3 regions of the Streptomyces sp. NPDC051183 genome follow, and region 3 is predicted to be linked to each of the others. Evidence: riboswitches for the same ligand, from Rfam matches in the RefSeq annotation. Region 3 holds a riboswitch; each other region holds the start of a gene.
What was found. A riboswitch is a leader RNA that binds a small molecule or an ion and turns the genes downstream of it on or off. The one in region 3 is predicted to bind cobalamin.

Region 1 (6,832 bases), on a different contig from region 3:
GGGCACTGGGTGGTCCCGCAGTCGCCCTGTGGCCAGAAGGTGCTGGAGTCCTTCCTCAGCCGTCCCACCGCGCCCGACACCGGCTGCGTGGCGGACCAGAAGTGGGAACCGTTCACGATCACCCCGAAGTGACCGGGAGGGCAGATGTCACGCCCGCATGTACGACGCTTGCGCTCCAGGTCGGCCGCGGCGGCCACCGGAATACTCGTGACCGGCCTGCTCGCGGGGCCGGCGAGCGCACAGGGGGAGACGCCCGGCGGAGCGAGCGGCACGGTCGCCCGCACCGTGGGCGACGCCCGCTACGAGCCGGGCCCCTGTCCGAGGACGCCGGAAGCGCTCGAGGAGCTGAAAGGGGCCCGGTGCGGCACTCTCACCGTGCCCGAGAACCGCGCCAAGACGGACAGCCGGAAGATCACCCTGGGTGTCGCGATCGTGCCGGCGACCTCGGACAAGCCGAAACCCGACCCGATCGTGGTGCTCGTCGGCGGACCCGGCAACGACGCCGTCGGTCAGGCGAAGATGATCGTCGGCGGCCGCCTGAACACCGACCGGGACGTGATCCTCATGTCCCAGCGCGGCACCTATTCGGCCGACCCGGAGCTCACCTGCAGCAACATAGACGAGTTCGAAGCACGCGCCGTCGGCCTCGTCTACAACGCGCCGTCCACCGAGCGCGAGCACCTCGCGGTCATCCAGGCCTGCCACGACCGACTCGCCGCCCGCGGCGTCGACCTCGGCGCCTACAACGACATCCAGAGCTCCGCCGACTACGCCGACCTGCGCCGCGCGCTGAACCTCCCGCAGTGGAACGTGTACGGCATCTCCTACGGAACCCACCTGGCGCTCGGCTACATGCGCGACCACCCGGAGGGAATCCGCTCGGTCGCACTCGACGGCGTCCTGCCACCGTCCAAGGCAGGATTCGCGCAGGCATGGAGCAGCGCCAAGCAAGGCATCGACAGCATGTTCAAGGCATGCGAGGAGCAGCCGGCGTGCAACAGCCGCTACCCGGACCTGCCCGCCACCTTCGACAGGATGATCCATCAGCTCACGGCCAAACCGATCACCACCACCGTCAAGACCCCCGGCAGCCCCGAACCCGTGAAGGTGGTCCTGGACGGCGGAGCCCTGATGAACTGGATGACCACCGCCACCCACGTGGCCCCCGGCGTCCCCCGCTCGCTCGACGAACTGGCCCACGGCAACCCGCAGCGGGTCGCCGAGCAGTGGGCGGCGAGCAGGGTCACCCCGGAGTACGACGGCCGGATCTCCCACGGCCTCGAGTACGGCGTGTTCTGCAGCTCGATGGTGCCGTACGAGACCGAGGCGCAATCCGTGAAGGGCGCCGAGGCGAACTTCCCCGGCTTCCCCGCCTCGGTACAGGCCCAGGCCCCCCAGTTCACCTTCGTACGCGAGGACTGCGCCGGCTGGAACGTCCCCGCGGTCCCGCCGTCGGCCCGGGAGGTCACCCGCAGTGACATCCCCACCCTCGTCATGTCGGGCGGATTCGACTCCCAGACCGGCGCCGAGAGCGGCACGTACGTGGCCCGCACCCTGCCCCGATCCACCGTCGTCACCATCCCGTACAACCCCCACGTGGTCCTCGCCACGTCGAAGTGCGCGCAGTCCATCGCCGTCTCGTTCTTCAACACCCCCACGGCCCCGAACACGGGCTGCCTCAAGGACGTGGAGCCCCCGAAGTTCGAGATCGGTCCTTGACGCGACCTAAGCCTCGGGTGTGATGCCCGAGGTTCCAGTAGCGGTGTCCGCGGCGTCGAAGTGCTTGGCCGCCCGGTCGAAGTAGCGCAGCAGCTCGACCGGGAACGGCATCACGAGGGTGGAGTTCTTCTCCGCCGCCACCTCGACCACCGTCTGCAGCAAGCGCAACTGCATCGCCTCCGGCGTATCGGCCGTGATCCGTGAGGCCGATGGTTGTACTCTGCGCAGCCCGCCCTTGACCTGCGATGAGCGGCAGGGAGCAGACAAACCGGGAGTTTCCTTACGCTTCGGACCATACCCAAGTCCGACATCTAGCTTTCGGATGTTTCCGCAGGTCAGTCCCCCTGATCCCTTCGGGTGCGTCTTGCCGGCGTGAAAACATGGCTGCGGCGCCTGCCCGCCGATGCCGGTAGCTCGTTGGGACGTTGAGCCCGTAGGTCAGTCTGGTGCCGGGGCCGCAGAGGGGCCACGCACTGTTGCCATCGAGCACGTCGGTCAGATTCTCGCTCCCCCCGCGGCCCCTTGGGCAGGCGTCGGCCCGTACGGACCAATACCGGGGTCAGCCGAGATACGGCCGGAAGGGATAGTAGGGCGATCTCGAGAGGCTGACTTGCCCCGCGTGCATGGCTGTTGCGGAGGTTGCGCGTGGTGGGGCGGGATATGTTGATCTGGGCCAGTTCATAGCCCCGGGTTTCCGTCATTCGCGCACGACAACCTGTACGGGCGCCCGCCCCCGGTACCCCGAGGGGCGGACGCCCTGCCGCTCCGGCCCTCAGGCGAGGGGGTTGCGGGCGGATTTGGAGCCCTCGGAGCAGGGGTCGGTGCCCCACTCCTCGTTACAGATGATGAGTGCGATGTTGGCGATGTTGTAGCCGTCCGAGAGGCTCAGGCCATTGTGCGGCGTCCCGCTCCCGTTGCAGCCGTTGTAGTCGTAGCGGAGCGTCGAGGTTGTCCAGTACTGACCGTTCGTCCGGTAGACCTTGAACTTCGCGTACACCGGGTTGGCATTGCACTTGGTGTCGCGGACGGTGAGGTTAATGTTGGACAGGCTGCCCGGGCCTGCCCACGTCCACGAGGCGCTCGCCGTGCCGTATCCGCTGGTCACCGAGGCGGATCCGGTAGCGGCGTGGGCGGTGCCTGGAAGCGCGAGGACGACCGCGGCGGCGGCCGCGGCGGTCGGCAGGGCATGACGGATGCGCATCGTTCCCCCTGGTCGGTCGCTGATGACGGGCCGAACCTAGCGCCCCGTCCCGGCAGAACGACAGGCTCCATAGCAAAGCCCCAGGTCAGCGACCTGGGGCTTGTTTGTTGTCTAGACCTATTGGGTGCCATGCGCGCCACGAGCTCGCTGAGGCAGAGCTCCGGGCGGGCTCCCCCGAGCCCGACGACCACGCGCTGTGGCCGGTCGCACAGTTGTGGGTCTGGCGGGGCTGCGGCCGGTTCTGCGATGCTTCCGTCCGACAAGCGACGGCGGAACGAGGAAGCCGGTGAGATTCCGGCACGGTACCGCCACTGTGTAGGGGGAGCGACTCCACCCATGGCCACCGCCCCATCCGGGGGTGGGAAGGCCGGAGAAGCCGTGATCCCGAGTCAGGAGACTCACGCCGTCGCACCTCGATGTACGGGGCGGATTTCCCCAGGAGAGGCGGTGGCACTCGTGTGCCTGCGTATGCGTTGTGGCGGCTTCGCGCTGCCCGTGGTTCTTCGGAGCCGGTCTGCCCGGGTTGATTCCCGCGCCCGTTCCCTCCTCAGGTTCTGACGACCCCCTCCCCCAGCGGGTTCCTTCCCGTGCGCCCGCATCACGTGCCCTGCGTACCAGTGCTGCGCACTGCCCATGAACGTCACCAGGAGTCACCTTGTCCGTACGATCCGCCATGCCCGGTCGCCGTCAGGCAGCCGTGGTGGCCTTCCTCGCCGCCGCCCTCACGCTCACCGCGTGCGGCAGCGACGCCGGCCCGCCCGCCGACGCCAAGGCCCAGGCCGTCGGGGGGGGTTGCATCAAGGACTTCGACCCGGCCAAGGACTACTTCCCGGTCAAGTCGACGGTGGAGCACGCCAAGAACTTCACGCTCCGGTACGAGAAGAGCTACCAGGTGCTCACCGTCAACGAGCCCTTCCCCAAGGGGAAGCCCGAGTCGTACGTCCTGGTCAAGTGCGGTGCGCCAAAGCCGGAGTTGACCGGTGAGCTGGCGTCCGCGCAGCAGGTCACGGTTCCGGTCAAGAGCCTGTACTCCGCCTCCACCACCCACCTGCCGCTGCTCACCGAGACCGGCGCCCTCGACGTGCTGACGGGGGTGGCGAGCACCGCGACCATCTCCTCCGCCCAGGTGATCGAGCGGGTGAAGGCAGGGAAGGTCACCGAGTACGCCAAGGACCGTACGCTCAACGCCGAGACGGTCATCGGCGCCAAGCCGGATGTACTGATGACCCAGGGCACCGACGACCCGCAGTACCCGAAGCTGCGCCAGGCCGGAATCGCCGTCGTCGCCAACGCCGAGTGGCTGGAGGCCAGTCCGCTCGGCCGCGCCGAGTGGGTCAAGGCGATGGCCGCGCTCACCGGGGCGGAGCAGCGAGCCGGCGAGGTCTTCGACACCATCGAGACCGACTACCGGAAGGTCGCCGAGAAGGGCGCACAGGCGGTAAAGGACGGCAAGACCGTCGAAATCCTGCCCGGCACGATGTACCAGGGCACCTGGTACATGCCCGCCGGCGGCAGCTACGCCGCCCAGCTGATCAAGGACGCGGGCGGCACCTACCCCTGGGCCGGCGAGGCGGGCACCGGCAACCTGCAGCTGAACTTCGAGGCCGTGTACGCCAAGGGCGGCGAGGCCCCGGTCTGGATCGCCGACCAGAAGTGGAAGTCCACCGCCGACGCGGTGAAGGCGGACAACCGGTACGGGCAGTTGAAGGCTCTCTCCGGCGGTGCGGTCTGGACGAACACCAAGGCGCTCGGCCCCGGCGGCGGCAACGACTACTTCGAGCGCGGCGTGCTGCGCCCTGACCTGGTCCTCGCCGACCTCTTCGCGCTGATGCACCCGGACCAGGCGAAGGACCACACGTTCACCTTCTACCAGCCGGTGCCGAAGGCGTGACGACGCACACGGCAACCGCGCCGACCGCCGTCCCGGATGCCCCCGACGCCCCGCGGCCGCTGCGGGCGGGGCGGCGGCGCCTCGCCGTCGTCCTCGCCCTCGCGGCCGGTACCGCCACGCTGTTCGTCCTCACCATCGCGACCGGCTCCCACCCGGTGCCGGTCGCGGAGGTGGTGCGGATCCTGTTCGGCGGCACCGCCGAGGACCCGCGATGGACGGTGATCGTCGAGCAGGTGCGGCTGCCGCGCGCGCTGACCGCCGCCGCCGTCGGTGCCGCCCTGGCGGTGGCGGGCGCACAGATGCAGACCTTGTTCCGCAACGCGCTGGCCGACCCGTTCTCCCTCGGGGTGAGTTCGGGCGCGAGCATGGGCGTCGCCGCCGTGGTGGTCGGCACCGGCGGGGTGGCCGGAAGCTTCACCGGAAACCTCGCCGGACTGGGGCGTGGGGGCGTCGTCCTGGCCGCCTCGCTCGGCGCCGCCGCCGTGCTGGCCCTCGTACTGCTGCTCTCGCGATGGGTCCAGTCGGCCGTCACCCTGCTCGTCATCGGTGTCATGATCGGGTCGGCGGCCACCGCCGTGGTCGGCGTGATGCTCGTCTACGCCCGTCCCGAACGCGCCCAGCAGTTCGTCATGTGGGGCCTGGGCAGCTTCAGCGCCACGACCTGGCCCGACCTCCAGGTCATGCTGCCCGTCATCGGAGCCGGACTGCTGACCGCCCTGCTCACCGCCAAACGCCTCAACGCCCTGCTGCTCGGCGAGGACTACGCCCGCACCATGGGGCTGAACGTGCGGCGCAGCCGCGATCTGGCCCTGCTCGGCACGTCGCTGCTGGCGGGCGCGGCGACCGCGTTCTGCGGCCCCGTCGCCTTCCTGGGCCTCGCGGTGCCGCATCTGACGCGGGTGGCGCTGGGGACCTCGGACCACCGGGCGCTCATCCCGGCGTCCATGCTCGCCGGGGCCTTCCTCGCGCTGGCGTGCGCGCTGCTGAGCCAGCCGCCCGGCACGGATTCCGTGCTGCCGCTCAACGCCATCACCTCACTGTTCGGCGCCCCCGTCGTCATCGCGTTCCTGATCCGCAGCCGTCGCGGCGTACAAGGAGTGGCCTCGTGACCGACACGATGACCGGACCCGTCACGGACACGGCCGACCGACCGGACCGGACCGGCGGCCTGGTCACCCAGGGGCTCGCCGTCGGCTACCGCACCCGGTCGCCGCGCCGCCGCGGCACGGGGCGTGCCGTGCTCTCGGGGCTGGACCTCCAGGCGCGGGCCGGCGAACTGACCGTCCTGCTCGGCCCCAACGGCGCGGGCAAGTCCACTCTCCTGCGCACCCTGTGCGGGCTCCTGCCGCCGCTCGACGGCCGGATACGCATCGGTGGCGCCGACCTCGCACGGCAGCGGCCGGCCGCGCTCGCCCGGCGGCTCGCGGTCGTCCTGACCGACCGGGTGGACCCCGGGCTGCTGTCCGTACGAGAACTGGCCGGGCTCGGCCGCCACCCGCACACCGGCTTCACCGGCCGCCTCACGGCCGCGGACCACGCGGCCGTCGAGTGGTCGCTGGGGGCGGTGGGGGCCGGGCATCTGGCCGACCGGCCGGCCGCCGAGCTCTCCGACGGCGAGCGCCAGCGCGTCCTGACCGCCCGCGCCCTCGCCCAGGAACCCGAGGTCGTCCTCCTCGACGAGCCGACCGCCTTCCTCGACGTCCCCTCACGGGTGGCGCTCACGGTGCTGCTGCGGGACCTCGCCCGGGACAAGGGCCTGACCGTCGTGGTCAGTACGCACGATCTGGAGCTGGCCCTGCGGGTGGCCGATGCGGTCTGGCTCGTCGACCGCGACTCCCGCGTCCACGCCGGCGCGCCCGAGGACCTGATCCGCGGGGGCGCCGTGGGCGCCGCGTTCGACGCCGACCACCTCGCCTTCGACCCGGTCTCCGGCACCTTCGGACTGCGCCGCGCCGAGCGGGCCCGCGTAACGGTGGACGCGCCGCCCGATGTGCTCCCGCTCCTCGAACGCGCCCTCGCCC
Region 2 (6,832 bases), on a different contig from region 3:
CGAACCCCGCCCGGAGGTCTGCCGGACCGCCCTCGGCGACCAGCTGGTCGATGAGCTCCCCGGCCTTGGCGCGCAGCCAGTCCTGGAGCCCCTTCTGGCGCGGGTTGAGCGCCTTCATGACCGCGTTGCGCAGTCCGGCGCTGTTGATGTTGCCCATGTTGTTGACGACCTCGGGCGGGATCGTCAGCGCGTACTGGCGGGGGACCCCGGCGTTCGCCGTGTCCTTGAGGCTGAAGCGCTCGTCCTCCAGCACCTGCTTGGCCAGCGCGTAGCTGCTCACCAGCCAGGCCGGGTCCCCGGTGAGGGTGCGGACCTTGGCGACGGGGGCCTTCTCGCGCAGCCAGGTGCACTCCTCGGGGAGCACGTCACCGCGCCGCGAGAGCGGGAAGTCGAGGAGCGGCTGCTCCTGGATCTCCCGGCCCTCAAGCTGCTCGACGCTCATCGACGTTCCTTTCGGTTGGTGCGTGGTTCGTGGTGGGTACGGCGGCCGCGGCCTCGGCCGGTTCGGGCCGGACGACGGCGTACGCCTGGTTCCGGGTCGCGCGCAGGCCCCCGCCCCGCGCGAACAGGACATCGGTCATCGGCATCTTGACGTGGTAGGCCGCCACCGAGGACGGGACGTCGAGAATGCTCGGGGTGTCCACGAAGAACGGCAGCTCGGCTGCCATGTAATCGAAACAGACCTGCAACTGGCTGTCCGTGATGGATTCACCTTCCGGCAACTTGGAGCCGACAAAGTGGAGGGCCATTTCCTCGCAGCCCTTACGGAATTCGTCGTCGGTCTCCAGGAAATGCAGCACGCGCCGGTGCAGTAGTTGGTACACGGGATTCGCCTGGAACTCCGAAAGTGCCCTCACGCGAATCTCGGCGTGCGGAGGTCCTGATTCCTCCACGCCCTTGAGAATCCTTCGCCGGACTGCCTTGATTTCCTTCGTCGCGCGCTTCTCGGCGTGTTCCCGGGTGTAGCCGAAAGCGGCGAACATCCGATCGACATGGAGGTCTGCGTAGACGAAGTCGACCTGCGCGAAGCGGGTCGTGGCCCATCGGGCGAGGCTGGTGATGCGCTCGGAACTGAAGTAGCTGTTTCCAGGACTGACTCCGATGAGCACATGGTCGCCGTCTTCCCAGATATGGCGGCAGGTGCGGGTGAAGGGCAGAACTTCGAATGATGCGTCGGCTGTGATCGTCACCTGTGTGATCGCCCTTGTTGCCGCTTGTCCCTGGGAGCCCTGCGCTCCTGGTGTGGCGGCAATGTCGGTACGTTATGCCGTGGCCCCGGAGCGTGACAAGTGGGGGTCCGATTTGTTGGCTGGAATTATCGCTTCCGCATTGCGGAAGGGTAATCGAATTTCTATCTGCCGCTCGAACGGGACCCGCGGGACGGACGGGGGCCGCAGGCCGCTACCCTGAGCCGGTCAACAAGCACCAAGAAGGGGTGGACCCAGTGGCGGACATCGAGAGCGCACGGGCGACGTTCGGCAAGTTCGACGCCGACGGCGACGGCTTCATCACGGCCGACGAGTACAGCGCGGCCATGAAGGCCATGGGTGACGCCTTCGTCACCGGCGCGGTCGCGGACGCCGTGATAGCCGCCAAGGACACCGACGGCGACAAGCTCCTCAGCTTCGACGAGTTCTGGGCCTCCCTCAACAAGTAGGCCCGCACCGAGCAGGCCCCGCACCGCCCCCGCCCGCCTGCCGCAGCGGGGGCGCGTCAGGCCATGTCCTCGACCTCGCCGAGGGCCTCCTCCAGCCAGGCCAGCCAGAAGCTCTCCAGGGCGATCCCGCCGTGCAGCACGAGCCGGCGCAGCCGGTCCTCGACGGCGTCCCGCCCCGGGGGGAAGTCCTTCGCCTCGATGGCCTCGTACTTCGCCAGCTGGTCCCGGTGCAGCTCCAGGTGCCGGCGCAGCTCGGCGCCCAGCCCCTGCGGCCCCACCACGCCCGCCGCGCGGATCCGCAGCAGCAGCGGGTCGCGCATCGGCTTCGGGTCCTGGCTCTCGCCGACCCACCGGGCCAGCTCCGCGCTGCCGTCGGGGAGGACCTCGTACTCCTTCTTCTGCCCCCGTACGGGCACCTCGCTCGGCAGCGCGCGGATCAGCCCGGCCTCCTCCAGCCGGCCGAGCTCGCGGTAGATCTGCTGGTGCGTGGCCGACCAGAAGTACGCGATCGACTTGTCGAACCGCCGGGTCAGCTCCAGCCCCGACGAGGGCTTCTCCAGCAGGGCGGTGAGGATGGCGTGCGGCAGCGACATGCGGCCATCCTAGGTTTGCGGCGCCCGCGTCAGCGCAAGGCCGCGAGGGCCTCCGGAGTGCGGGGGCCCGGGGCCGCCTCGGGCAGCAGACCGTGGGCGCGCAGGAAGGCCGTCACCGCCGGGGACCAGGCCTGGCGCAGGCCCGCCGAGGCCAGCAGGGCGGGGTCCGACAGGAGGGTCCCCGCCGGGCCGAAGCGGATGCCCGACGGGGTCAGGACCGCCGCGTCGTCGGCCCAGCGGACCGCCAGGTCCACGTCGTGCGTTGCCATGACCACCGTGGTGCCCTGCGCACGCAGGCCCGCCAGGGCGTCCAGCAGCCGCTCCTGCCCGTCCGGGTCCAGGCCCGCCGTCGGCTCGTCCAGGATCAGCACGCGCGGAGCCATCGCCACCGCGCCCGCGATGGCCGCGCGCTTGCGCTGCCCGTACGAGAGCAGGTGCGTCGGGCGGTCGCGCAGGGCCGTGATGTCCAGGGCCGCCAGCGCCGAGTCCACGCGGGCCCGTACCTCCTGCGGCGCCAGGCCCATGTTCATCGGGCCGAAGGACACGTCCTGCTCCACCGAGGCGGCGAAGAGCTGGTCGTCCGGGTCCTGGACCACCAGCTGGACCGCCGTGCGCAGGCGCGTCAGGCCCTTGCGGTCGTGGCCGACCTCCGCGCCGTCGAGCCGCAGCGTGCCCGTACCGGGGCGCAGGCCCCCGCTCAGCAGCCGCATCAGCGTGGTCTTCCCGCTGCCGTTGCGGCCCAGCAGGACCAGTGCCCGCCCCTGCGCGATGCCGAAGTCCACGCCGGACAGCACGGCCGGGCCGTCCTCGTACGCGTAGCCCGCGCCCACCAGTTCCACCAACGGCCTCACAGGTAAAGCCCCTTCAGCAGGAGAGTCAGGGTGATCAGTGCGGCCAGCAGGGCCGCGGTCCCCGCCAGGAACCGCCACGACAGCGCCGCCTCCGGTACGAGGACCCGCAGCGCGCCGTCGTAGCCGCGCCCGGCCAGCCCCACCTGGAGCCGGGCCGCGCGGTCGAAGGCCCGTACGAACGAGGTCGCGGCGAGCCCCGCCAGGGACCGCCACACCGCGGCCCGGCCGGTGTGCCCGAGCCGGGCCGCCTGGGCCCGGCGGACCTGGGCCATCGAGTCCAGGAGCAGGAACCCGATCCGGTACATGACCAGGGCCACGTCCACCACCGGGGCCGGCACCCCCGCCCGCACCAGCCGCGGCAGCACGTCCGAGACCGGGGTGGTGAAGGCGAACAGCAGCACGCCCAGCGAGGCGGCCGAGGTGCGCAGCAGCAGCTCCGCCGCATGGCGCGGCCCGTCGGGGGCGAGCGAGAGCGGCCCGGCCGGACCGCCGACGGCGAACAGCAGCGGCAGCGCCCCGGTGAAGCAGAAGCCGAGCGGGATCCGGAAGGCGCGCCACAGCTGCCGTCCCCCCACCCCGGCGGGGCCGAGCAGCAGGGCGAGGGTCGCCGCGCCGACCAGCGGCCCGCCGGGCCAGGGCGGGAGGGACACGGCGGTGACCGTCAGCCCGAGGCCCAGCAGGGCCTTCTCCAGCGGGTGGCGGCAGCGCCAGCGGCTGCTGTGGGCCGCTACGTCGATGGGCAGCACCGCCTAGGACTCCGGGGCGGCTTCGGCGGCGGCCTCGCGCGCGGCGGCCTCACCCTGGCGGCGGCCCTTGCGCACGCCGAAGTAGTACGCGAGAACTCCCGCTCCGATGGCGGCCTGCAACGCGAACAGCGCCGACTCGACTTCCCCGGACGGGGGCTCGTACAGGGGGGAGAACCACGGCTCGTAGTCCGGCTTGAGCTCGGTGATGGCCGCTTCCGCCTGCGCGTCGGCACCCGCGAACGGCTCCTCCTTGCCCTCGCCCAGCCCCAGCGCGAGCGGGAGCACGGCGAGCGCCGCCACCAGGAGCAGCAGCAGGGCGTTGACCTTCGTGTTCTTGTTCATCTTGATGCCCATCAGGCCGCCGCCTCCTGCTGCTTGTCCCGGGTGAGCTTCGCGACGCCCAGGCGGACCAGGTCCGACTTGCTGGACTGCATGAGCAGCCGCATCACGAGGACGGTCAGCAGGCCCTCGCTCACCGCGAGCGGGATCTGGGTGACCGCGAAGATCCCGCCGAACTTCGCGAGCGCGCCGGGGAAGCCCGTGCCCGGGTCCGGGAAGGCCAGCGCCAGCTGCACGCTGGTGACGCAGTAGGTGACCAGGTCGGCGAAGAAGGCTCCGAAGAAGACGGTCACCATCAGCGGGAGGTCGAAGCGGCGCAGCAGCCGGTAGACCCCGTAGCCCGCCCAGGGGCCCGCGACGGCCATGGAGAAGACGTTGGCGCCGAGCGTGGTCAGCCCGCCGTGCGCCAGCAGGAGCGCCTGGAACAGCAGGGTGATCGTGCCGAGCACGGCCATGATCGGCGGCCGGAACAGGATCGCTCCGAGCCCGGTCCCGGTGGGGTGGGAGCAACTACCCGTCACCGAAGGGATCTTCAGGGCGGAAAGGACGAAGGTGAACGCTCCGGACGCCCCGAGCAGCAGCGTGCTCTCGGGGTTCGCCTTCACCTCACGGGTGAGGGCCCGGACGCCGTGCACGACGAAGGGGGCGGACGCGGCGCCCCAGGCGACCGCGTGCAAAGGGGGCAGGAACCCCTCGGCTATATGCATGAGTAGGGAGACCTCTCCAGCACCTCGTGGATGGACAACGCGCCCCGGCCGGTCTCCTGGCTCACGGGTGCTGATGCCCTGTCTCCGCCTTCCCGGGCGGCGCGGAACCTCCCGCACAGCCCAGTGGCTTTCCCGCAGGAGTGGAGCCGGACTTCCCGTTCACAGTGGCGAGGGCCGCGCCGGTTTTCCACCGGCTTCCCGAACACCAAGGCCCGCTGACCCTAGTCGCCCGGACGGACCGCTAACAACTTGCACCGATTCGTACGGCCGCGGTCCGGTGGCGGGCCCGCGCGGCGCCGGGGAGGGTGGGGGAATGGCCGCTGACTTCGACTACTCGGACCTGACCGCCGTCTACGTGAACTGCACCCTCAAACGCTCGCCCGAGACCAGCAACACCGAGGGCCTGATCGACAGGAGCCGCGCCGTCATGGCGGCGGCCGGCGTACGGACCTCGCTGATCCGCGCCGTGGACCACGACATCGCCACCGGTGTCTGGCCGGACATGACCGAGCACGGCTGGGAGAGCGACCAGTGGCCGGTCCTGTACAGCCAGATCATGGACGCCGACATCCTCGTGCTCTGCGGCCCGATCTGGCTCGGCGACAACAGCTCCGTGATGAAGCAGGTGATCGAGCGGCTCTACGCCTGCTCCTCGATCCTGAACGAGCGGGGCCAGTACGCGTACTACGGGCGCGTCGGCGGGGCGCTGATCACCGGGAACGAGGACGGCGTCAAGCACTGCGCCATGAACATCCTCTACAGCCTCCAGCACCTCGGCTACGCGATCCCCCCGCAGGCCGACGCCGGCTGGATCGGCGAGGCCGGGCCCGGACCCTCGTACCTCGACCCCGGATCGGGCGGCCCGGAGAACGACTTCACCAACCGGAACACCGCCTTCATGTCGTGGAACCTGATGCACCTGGCCGCCCTCCTCAAACGGGCCGGCGGCATGCCGGCGCACGGCAACCAGCGCTCCGAGTGGGACGCGGGCTGCCGCTTCGACTTCCCCAACCCCGAGCACCGCTGAGCCGCCCGCCGCGCCGCGGCCCTACGCGGGCACCTCCGCCAGGGCCGACTCCAACTGCGCCAGCAGGGGCCGGGCATCCATCCGGCGGCAGCTAGCCAGCGCCTCCTCCAGCAGAGCCCGGGCCCCCGCCGCGTCCCCCGAAGTCAGCAGCGCGCGGGCCAGCGGCGGCACGGCCAGGGCCCGCACCAGGCTCTGCCCCGAGCGGCGGCCCAGCCCGTCGGCCTCCCACAAGTGGTGCAGCGCCGCGGCCGTGTCCGAGCGCGCCAGGGCGATCCGGCCGAGCCCGATGCGGGCCGCGCTCTGGCCCGCCAGGTCGCCCGAGCCGACGGTGAAGGCCAGGATCTCGCCGAAACCCGCCTCCGCCTCGGCGAGCCGCCCCAGCACGCGCTGGGCATCGGCGACCCAGCGCAGCATGCACATCCGGGGCCAGGCCGCGCCGCCCGCCCCGGCGACCGCCAGCGCCTCGCGCAGCACCGGCAGTGCGCGGCCGGTCTCGCCGCGCGCGAACAGCACCTGGCCGATGCCGCGCAGCGCGTGGGCGTGGCCGTAGTGGTCGCCGGCCGCCTCGAAGACCGGGGCGATGCGCCGGCAGCGCCGCTCCGCCTCGGCGAGCCGGCCCTGGACCCGGTCGAGGTAGGAGAGCAGCCAGCCCGCGTACGCCGCCCCGTGCGCGTCCCCGAGCTCCTCGAACAGCGCCTCCCCTTCGGCCAGCATCTCCCCGGCCGCGCCCCACTCCTCGCGGCAGGTCCGCAGCCGGCCCAGGCCGACCAGCATCACCGCCTCGCCGGTGCGGTCTCCGGCCGAGCGGGCCGCCGTCAGCCCCGCCTCCTGGACCGCCTGCCAGCCGGCCAGGTCGCTGCGCAGGTCGAAGACGTACTCCCCGGCCGCCGCCAGCTCCCAGCAGGCGTACGG
Region 3 (6,832 bases):
GTCCGCTTGCCCTGGCTGCGGGCGTACCTGTCCAGCTGGGTGCGGAACTCCTTGACCAGCTCGGTGAAGTTGCGCTTGTCCTCCGGGCGGTAGGTGGTGTCGGCGTCACCGGCCGATCCGGGCCACTCCCAGTCGAGGTCGATCCCGTCGAAGACGTCGGCGGCCGCGCCCGCGCCGCCGCGGGTGCCGTCCTGCGGCAGGTTCCCCTTGATGTAGAGGTCGATGCAGGACTCCACGAGGGCCTTGCGGGAGGCCGGGGTCAGCGCGGCGTCCGAGAAGTGCGTGGACCAGCTCCAACCGCCCAGCGAGAGCAGGACCTTGAGGCCGGGGTGCTTGGCCTTGAGCTCGCGCAGCTGGTTGAAGTTGCCGGCGAGGGGCTGTTCCCAGTCGTCGGCGACGCCGTCCACGGAGTTCTCCGCGTCGAGCGGGCGGACGTAGTCGGCCCAGGCGTCGGCCTCGCCGGGCACGTTGCCGGTGAAGCACTTTCCGTCCGCGCCGATGTTGCCGAAGGCGTAGTTGATGTGGGTGAGCTTGCCGGCGCTGCCGTTGGCCTCCAGGTCCTGGACCTGGAAGTCCCGTCCGTAGACGCCCCATTGGGTGAAGTAGCCGACCCTTTTGTACGGGGAGCCGCCGCGGGCGCCGTCGCCGTCGCCGTGGGCGGAGGAGGCGGGCGCGAAGGCGGTGAGCAGGGAGAGGGAGCAGGCGGCGACGGCCAGCCTGCCGAGCATGCTGCGGCGCATGGGCTTCCTTTACGGGCGCGGGGGAGTGGTGCTCCGGGGCCGTGCTGTGCGTGCGCTGTGCATGCGGAAACTATTGGTCTGGACCAGAGTCGGTCAAGAGGGCGGATCCGGCTGCCTCAGGACAGGCTCCAGTGGCCGACGTCGTCGGCGAGGCCGCCGTTCAGGGCGAACTGCACCGCGGCGAGCGGGGCGCCCTCGGGCAGCCGGAAGGTGACGAAGCCGTGCGCCGTGCCGCCGGGGCCGAGGGTGACGGTGTCGGGGAAGGCTGGACCCGCCTCCGTCGAGATGCCGGTGCCGGTGTACCGGTGCCCGTACGTGTCCAGCAGGTGCGCGGCCGCGGCCGGGGAGTCCTCGTACACGGCGGTCCCGGTGTTCTCCAGGCGGAACTCCACGGAGACCAGGCGACCGGTGCCGCCGGGCACGGGCCGGGTCGGGTCCGTCGCGTCGGCCGGGCTCGTCGGGGTCGCCGGGTCCGCCACCCGGCTGAGCGTGACGTCGAGCCGCTCGCCCGGCCCGTCGCCGGAGAGCGGGACGGTCTCGCCGGAGGCGCCGGCCGCGCCCAGCAGGGCGGGCACGAGCAGGATCGCCACCGCCAGCCGCGCCGCCCGCACCCGGGCCCGGACCCGGGCCCGGGGCAGCGCCCCGGCGGCGCGCTCCCCGCGGCGCATGGCGGAACCTGCCGTCCGACGGATCACCCCGCCCACGATCCTCCGCGTCCCCCGGTCCCGCCACCGGCCGGAGCGGCGCGCGCCCTCGTAGCCTGAGCTCCATGCTCTCCCTCGAATCCGGCGACCCGCTCGCCGTCTCCGTCTCGGCAGCGATCCGCGCCGGCGACCTGTCGGAGCTGCGCCGGCTCCTGGACGCGAACCCCGGGCTCGCGACCTGCCGCATCGTCCGGCGGGGCGCGGCCGCCGGGGAGCGCAGCCTGCTGCACATCGCCACCGACTGGCCGGGGCACTACCCGCAGACCGCGGAGGTGATCCACGCCCTGGTGGCCGCCGGGGCGGATCCCGGAGCCCGGTTCGTCGGGTCGCACGCGGAGACCCCGCTGCACTGGGCCGCCAGCAATGACGACGTGGCCGCCGTCGACGCGCTCATCGCGGTGGGTGCGGACATCGAGGCCCCGGGCGCCCTTCTCGGCGGCGGCACCCCGCTGGCCGACGCGACCGGCTTCGGCCAGTGGCGCGCCGCGCGCCGCCTCCTCGACCACGGCGCCCGCGCCGACCTCCAGGACGCCGCGGCCCTCGGACTCCTGGACCGGGTGGAGGAGTTCATCGCCGCCGGCGCGTCCCGGGAGGACATCACCAGCGCCTTCTGGGGGGCCTGTCACGGGGGCCGACTGTCCACTGCCCAATACTTGTTGTCTCAAGGGGCGGACATCGACTGGATCGGCTACGGCGACCTGACGCCCCTGGACATCGCTCTGACCAGCGACGATGGCCCCCTCATCGCGTGGCTCCGGTCCGCCGGCGCCCGCACGAGCCGCGAAATTCCCGTGAGTTGATCCCCGAATTCAGTGGATCTTCGGCGCCCGCCGTGTCATGGTTGGTCTCGCCGAAGGGGTGTAGCTCAGCTGGTCAGAGCGCCGGTCTCCAAAACCGAAGGCCGCAGGTTCGAATCCTGCCGCCCCTGCAATGCCGTACAGCGGCCCCGTTGTGACGGAACGCCCGGGCGCGAGACCCCTCGCACCTGGGCGTTCGTCGTTTCCCCGCGTCACCGCCGAGGTGCCCGCCGCCGGGCGTCTGGCAGACTGGGGCGCGTTACCCAGGCGGTGCAGGACAGGAAACCGGTGCGAATCCGGTGCGGTCCCGCCACTGTGACCGGAGCCCGCCCGCGGGAGCCGGGAGTCAGACACTGACGCACCGCCTCTTCACTTCGACCAGGGGACGCGGATCCCCCGGAGAGGCTTCGCCATGTCGCGTTCTCGCGCACTCCTGCGGGCATTTGTGCCGGTTTCACTCCTGATACCCCTGGCCGCCTGCGGTGGTTCCCCGGATGGGGGAGACCCGTCGGCAGGGGCCGCCGCCGCGCCGGGGTTCCCGTACACCGTCACGAACTGCGGGGTCAGCAGCACCTATCAGACCCCGCCCCGGCGAGCCGTCGCCATGAACCAGCACGCGGCCGAGATCCTGCTCGCCCTCGGGCTGGAGGAGCGGATCGCGGGGACCGCCTACCTGGACGACGCCGTACTGCCCGCCTACCGGCCCGCCTACGACAAGATCAAGGTGCTGGCCAAGGAGTACCCCTCCAAGGAGGTCCTCCTCGGAGCCGACCCCGACTTCGTCTACGGCGGCTACTCCAGCGCCTTCGACAAGGCGCAGGGCCGCGACCGCGAAGGACTCGCCAAATCCGGCATCAACTCCCGGCTCAGCGTGGAGTACTGCACCGAAGGGCCGGTCGGTCTCGACCAGCTCAAGACCGAGATCACCGAAGTGGCGCGGACCTTCGGCGTGCCCGAGCGCGGCGCGAAGCTCATCGAGGACGAGCAGCGCCGCATCGACGCCGTCACCGCACGGGTGAAGGACCGGGCCAAGCCGTCCGTCTTCGTCTACGACTCCGGCGAGGCCTCCGCCTTCACCTCGGGAGGCAATGGCATCGGCAACCAGATCGTCTCGCTGGCGGGCGGGACGAACACCTTCGCCGACCTCAAGGACACCTTCGGCGACGTGTCGTGGGAGAAGGTCATCGAGCGGAAGCCCGAGGTCGTCCTCATCTACGACTACGGCGGCACCACCGTCGAAGCCAAGAAGCAGCGCCTGTTGAACGATCCCGCGCTGGCGCAGGTTCCCGCGATCAAGAACCAGCGCTTCGTCGTGCTCCCGCTCTCCTCGGCCGTGCTCGGCGTACGCGTCGCCGACGCCGTCGAGTCCCTGGGCCGCCAGCTGCACCCCGACGCCCCGTGAGGCGGTGCCGTACCCCGGTCGTCCTCCTCGTGCTCGGTTGCGCCCTGGCCGCGTCCGCGGTCGCGGGCCTGGCCCTCGGGCCGGTCCGGATCGCGCCCGGCCGGGTGCTCGACATCCTGCTCGCCGGACCCGGCCCGAGCGGCGGAGCCTTCGGTTCCATCGTGTGGGACGTGCGCATGCCGCGGGTGCTGCTCGGGGTCTTCGTCGGCGCGGGGCTGGCTGTCGCGGGCACCGTGCTCCAGGCCCTGGTGCGCAATCCGCTGGCCGACCCCTTCCTGCTCGGGGCCTCCTCCGGGGCCTCGGCGGGAGCGGTCGCGGTCATCGTCCTCGGCGCGGGCGCGGGGATCGCGGGCGGGGTCGGCGTGCCGCTGGCCGCCTTCATCGGGTCCATGGGCGCGCTCGTCTCCGTCTACGCGATGGCCCGGCGCGGCGGCACCATGACCACCGGCCGGCTGATCCTCGCGGGCGTCGCCGTCCAGTACGTGCTGTCCGCCCTCACCAGCCTGGTGCTGGTGCTCGCCGCGCACCCCAACCAGGTCGCGAGCGTGCTGTTCTGGACCCTCGGAGGCCTGGGCGGGGCCCGCTGGGACGAACTGGCCCTGCCCGCCGTCGCACTGCTCGTCGGCACCGGACTGCTCCTCGCCCTGGCCCGGCCGCTCGACCTGCTGCTCGCGGGCGAGGAGGGCGCGCGCACGCTGGGCCTGGACACCGGGCGGTTCCGCGCGGCCGTCTTCGTCCTGACCTCCCTCGTCATCGGCGTACTGGTGGCGTACAGCGGGGCGATCGGCTTCGTGGGGCTGATGGTTCCGCACGCCGCCCGGATGGTCGTCGGCGCCGGACACCGCGCGCTGCTGCCGGTGGCCGCGCTGGGCGGGGCGGTGTTCCTGACCCTGGCCGACCTGCTGGCCCGTACCGCCGCGGCGCCCGAGGAGATCCCGGTCGGCGTGGTCACGGCGCTGGTCGGCGGCCCGTTCTTCCTGTGGATGCTGCGCAGGTCCACCCGTACCGAGGGGGTGGCCGGATGACGGCGGATCCGGGATCCCGGCCGGCGGAACTCGAGGTCGAGGCCGTGCGTTACGAGACCGACGGGCAGACGCTGCTGCACGGAGTCGACCTCGTCGCCCGCCCCGGCGAAACGGTCGGCGTGGTCGGCCCCAACGGCAGCGGCAAGACCACACTGCTGCGCTGCGTCTACGGCGCGCTGCGGCCCACGGCCGGGCGCGTACTGCTGGACGGCGCGGACGCGGCCTCACTGGGCGCCAAGGACCGCGCCCGCCGGGTGGCGGTCGTGCCGCAGGACGCGGGCGGCACCTTCGGGCTGACCGTGCGCGAGGTCGTGGCGATGGGGCGCAGCCCGCACAAGCGGTTCTGGGAGCATGACGGTCCTGACGACGCGCGCCGCGTCGCCGGGGCCCTGGAGACCGTCGGCGCGGCCGCCTTCACCGGGCGCCGCTTCGACGAGCTCTCCGGCGGGGAGCGCCAGCGGGCCCTGGTGGCCCGCGCCCTGGTCCAGGACCCGGGTCTGCTCGCCCTCGACGAGCCGACCAACCACCTGGACATCCGCTACCAGCTGGAGATCCTGGCCCTGGTCCGCTCCCTGCCCGCGACGGGCCTGCTCGTCCTGCACGACCTCAACCTCGCCGCCGCGTTCTGCGACCGGCTGTACGTGCTCTCCGCCGGGCGGGTGGCCGCCTGCGGGACGCCGCAGGAGGTCCTGACGGAGGAGTTGCTGGGCGAGGTGTACGGAGTCCGGACGCGCATCGGGATCCACCCGGACACCGGCGTGCCGAACATCGTCTACCTTCCTCTGGACGGGGCGCGAGCGGCGAACTGAGCGGGTCCGGGACCGGCCGGGCACCCGCGGCGGGCGGTGCGGTCCCGGCGCGCCGAAGCGGAGCGCGGTGTGCGCGGCGGCCTGGTCCGACCGGGACTGCGCCACCCGTGCCCGGCTGGGCGCGGACCCGGACCCGGACCCCGAGGTGCGGGCGGCGGTCACCCTGGCCGGGAACCCGTACCTGGACCCCGACCGGGTCGACCTGCCGGCCGCCGATCCGGAGGACGACGTGCGCCTCGCGGTGTCCCTCCACCCCGGGCTGACGGACGAGCGGCGCGCGGACGTGGAGGCCGGTGGTGGCCCTGCATCAGGACCCGGAGGCGATGCGCCGCCTCGCGGGTTCGGCGCCCGACCTGGTGGAACGGTTCGGCCGTGACCGGGGCGCGGAGGTCCGGCGGCGCGCCGCGACCGACCCGCGGCTGTCCGCGCAGGCGGTGGTACGGCTCCGGGATCGTCGGCGTCATGCTCCGGCTGATCGGCGGTTGAGGGTTCCGAAGCGGGCGTTGGCCTTCATCAGGGCCGGGATCAGCAGGTAGGCGACGACCGGGATGACGATCGCGGTGAGGATCAGCGTGCGCAGTACGAGCGGCAGGTCCCCCATGGCCGGGCCGAGCAGCGCGAGGGCGAGCGTGATGGTCGGGTAGACGGCCAGCCAGGTGATGAAGGCGCGGCGGTGCACGGACGGCCCGGTCGGAGCGGCGGCGGGCGACGGCGCGGATGAAGTCGCGTTCGCGGACATGGTGTTCCCCCTGAGAGTGGTGTGACGCGGCGGGAGCAATCTCCAACCAGATGGTTGGAGTGTTGCACCCGCATGATCCAAAGTCCAACCAACTGGTTGGTTATTCCCGCCGGGGCACTACAGTGCATCCATGGCCTGGGACACAGCACGCACCAAACAACTCCTGCTCGACGCGGCGGTGGAGGAATTCGCCGAGTTCGGGCCGGAGGGGGCCCGGGTGGCCCGCGTCGCCACCCGGGCGGGCGTGAACAAGGAGCGGATCTACCAGTACTTCGGCAGCAAGGACAAGCTGTTCATGGCCGTACTGGAGGCGGAGCTGGAGAAGATGGCGGCCGCCGTCCCGATCGACACCGGGCGCCCGGTCGACCTCGCCGACTACGCGGGGCGGGTCTTCGACTACCACCGCGCCCACCCGCACTTCATGCGGCTGAAGGCCTGGGAGGGCCTGCAGTGCGGCGACCGGATCGCCGCCCAGTGCGAGCGCACCGACCACTACGCCGAGAAGCTCGCGGCCATCGCCGACGCGCAGCGCGCGGGAGCCGTCACGGGCGAGCTGACCGCCGGAGCGCTGCTGCACGCGGTGATCTCGCTGATCGCCGTCTGGTTCACGATGCCG

Region 1: linked by a shared signal. The riboswitch ahead of AB0M99_RS21990 (ABC transporter substrate-binding protein) and the one ahead of AB0M99_RS14040 (ABC transporter substrate-binding protein) in region 3 are both predicted to bind cobalamin.
Region 2: linked by a shared signal. The riboswitch ahead of AB0M99_RS33595 (energy-coupling factor ABC transporter permease) and the one ahead of AB0M99_RS14040 (ABC transporter substrate-binding protein) in region 3 are both predicted to bind cobalamin.

The regions. Positions count from the first base shown of each region.
Region 1 is NZ_JBFBBA010000024.1:99,304-106,135, reverse strand. Features, by position in the region: gene AB0M99_RS22010 (alpha/beta hydrolase) at 1-132, shown strand, start outside; gene AB0M99_RS22005 (alpha/beta hydrolase) at 169-1,719, shown strand; partial or broken gene AB0M99_RS22000 (slipin family protein) at 1,726-1,926, opposite strand; gene AB0M99_RS21995 (hypothetical protein) at 2,492-2,920, opposite strand; cobalamin riboswitch at 3,156-3,341, shown strand; gene AB0M99_RS21990 (ABC transporter substrate-binding protein) at 3,576-4,811, shown strand; gene AB0M99_RS21985 (iron ABC transporter permease) at 4,808-5,920, shown strand; gene AB0M99_RS21980 (ABC transporter ATP-binding protein) at 5,917-6,832, shown strand, end outside.
Region 2 is NZ_JBFBBA010000057.1:8,248-15,079, forward strand. Features, by position in the region: gene AB0M99_RS33560 (cytochrome P450) at 1-442, opposite strand, end outside; gene AB0M99_RS33565 (tRNA-dependent cyclodipeptide synthase) at 423-1,190, opposite strand; gene AB0M99_RS33570 (EF-hand domain-containing protein) at 1,445-1,657, shown strand; gene AB0M99_RS33575 (PadR family transcriptional regulator) at 1,714-2,250, opposite strand; gene AB0M99_RS33580 (ATP-binding cassette domain-containing protein) at 2,280-3,101, opposite strand; gene cbiQ (cobalt ECF transporter T component CbiQ) at 3,098-3,847, opposite strand; gene AB0M99_RS33590 (energy-coupling factor ABC transporter substrate-binding protein) at 3,851-4,189, opposite strand; gene AB0M99_RS33595 (energy-coupling factor ABC transporter permease) at 4,201-4,893, opposite strand; cobalamin riboswitch at 4,922-5,141, opposite strand; gene AB0M99_RS33600 (flavodoxin family protein) at 5,207-5,920, shown strand; gene AB0M99_RS33605 (BTAD domain-containing putative transcriptional regulator) at 5,942-6,832, opposite strand, start outside.
Region 3 is NZ_JBFBBA010000013.1:60,294-67,125, reverse strand. Features, by position in the region: gene AB0M99_RS14060 (glycoside hydrolase family 18 protein) at 1-740, opposite strand, end outside; gene AB0M99_RS14055 (hypothetical protein) at 857-1,435, opposite strand; gene AB0M99_RS14050 (ankyrin repeat domain-containing protein) at 1,510-2,244, shown strand; tRNA gene AB0M99_RS14045 (tRNA-Trp) at 2,299-2,372, shown strand; cobalamin riboswitch at 2,481-2,618, shown strand; gene AB0M99_RS14040 (ABC transporter substrate-binding protein) at 2,654-3,643, shown strand; gene AB0M99_RS14035 (iron ABC transporter permease) at 3,640-4,668, shown strand; gene AB0M99_RS14030 (ABC transporter ATP-binding protein) at 4,665-5,477, shown strand; gene AB0M99_RS14025 (hypothetical protein) at 5,545-5,853, shown strand; gene AB0M99_RS14020 (hypothetical protein) at 5,938-6,216, opposite strand; gene AB0M99_RS14015 (TetR family transcriptional regulator) at 6,347-6,832, shown strand, end outside.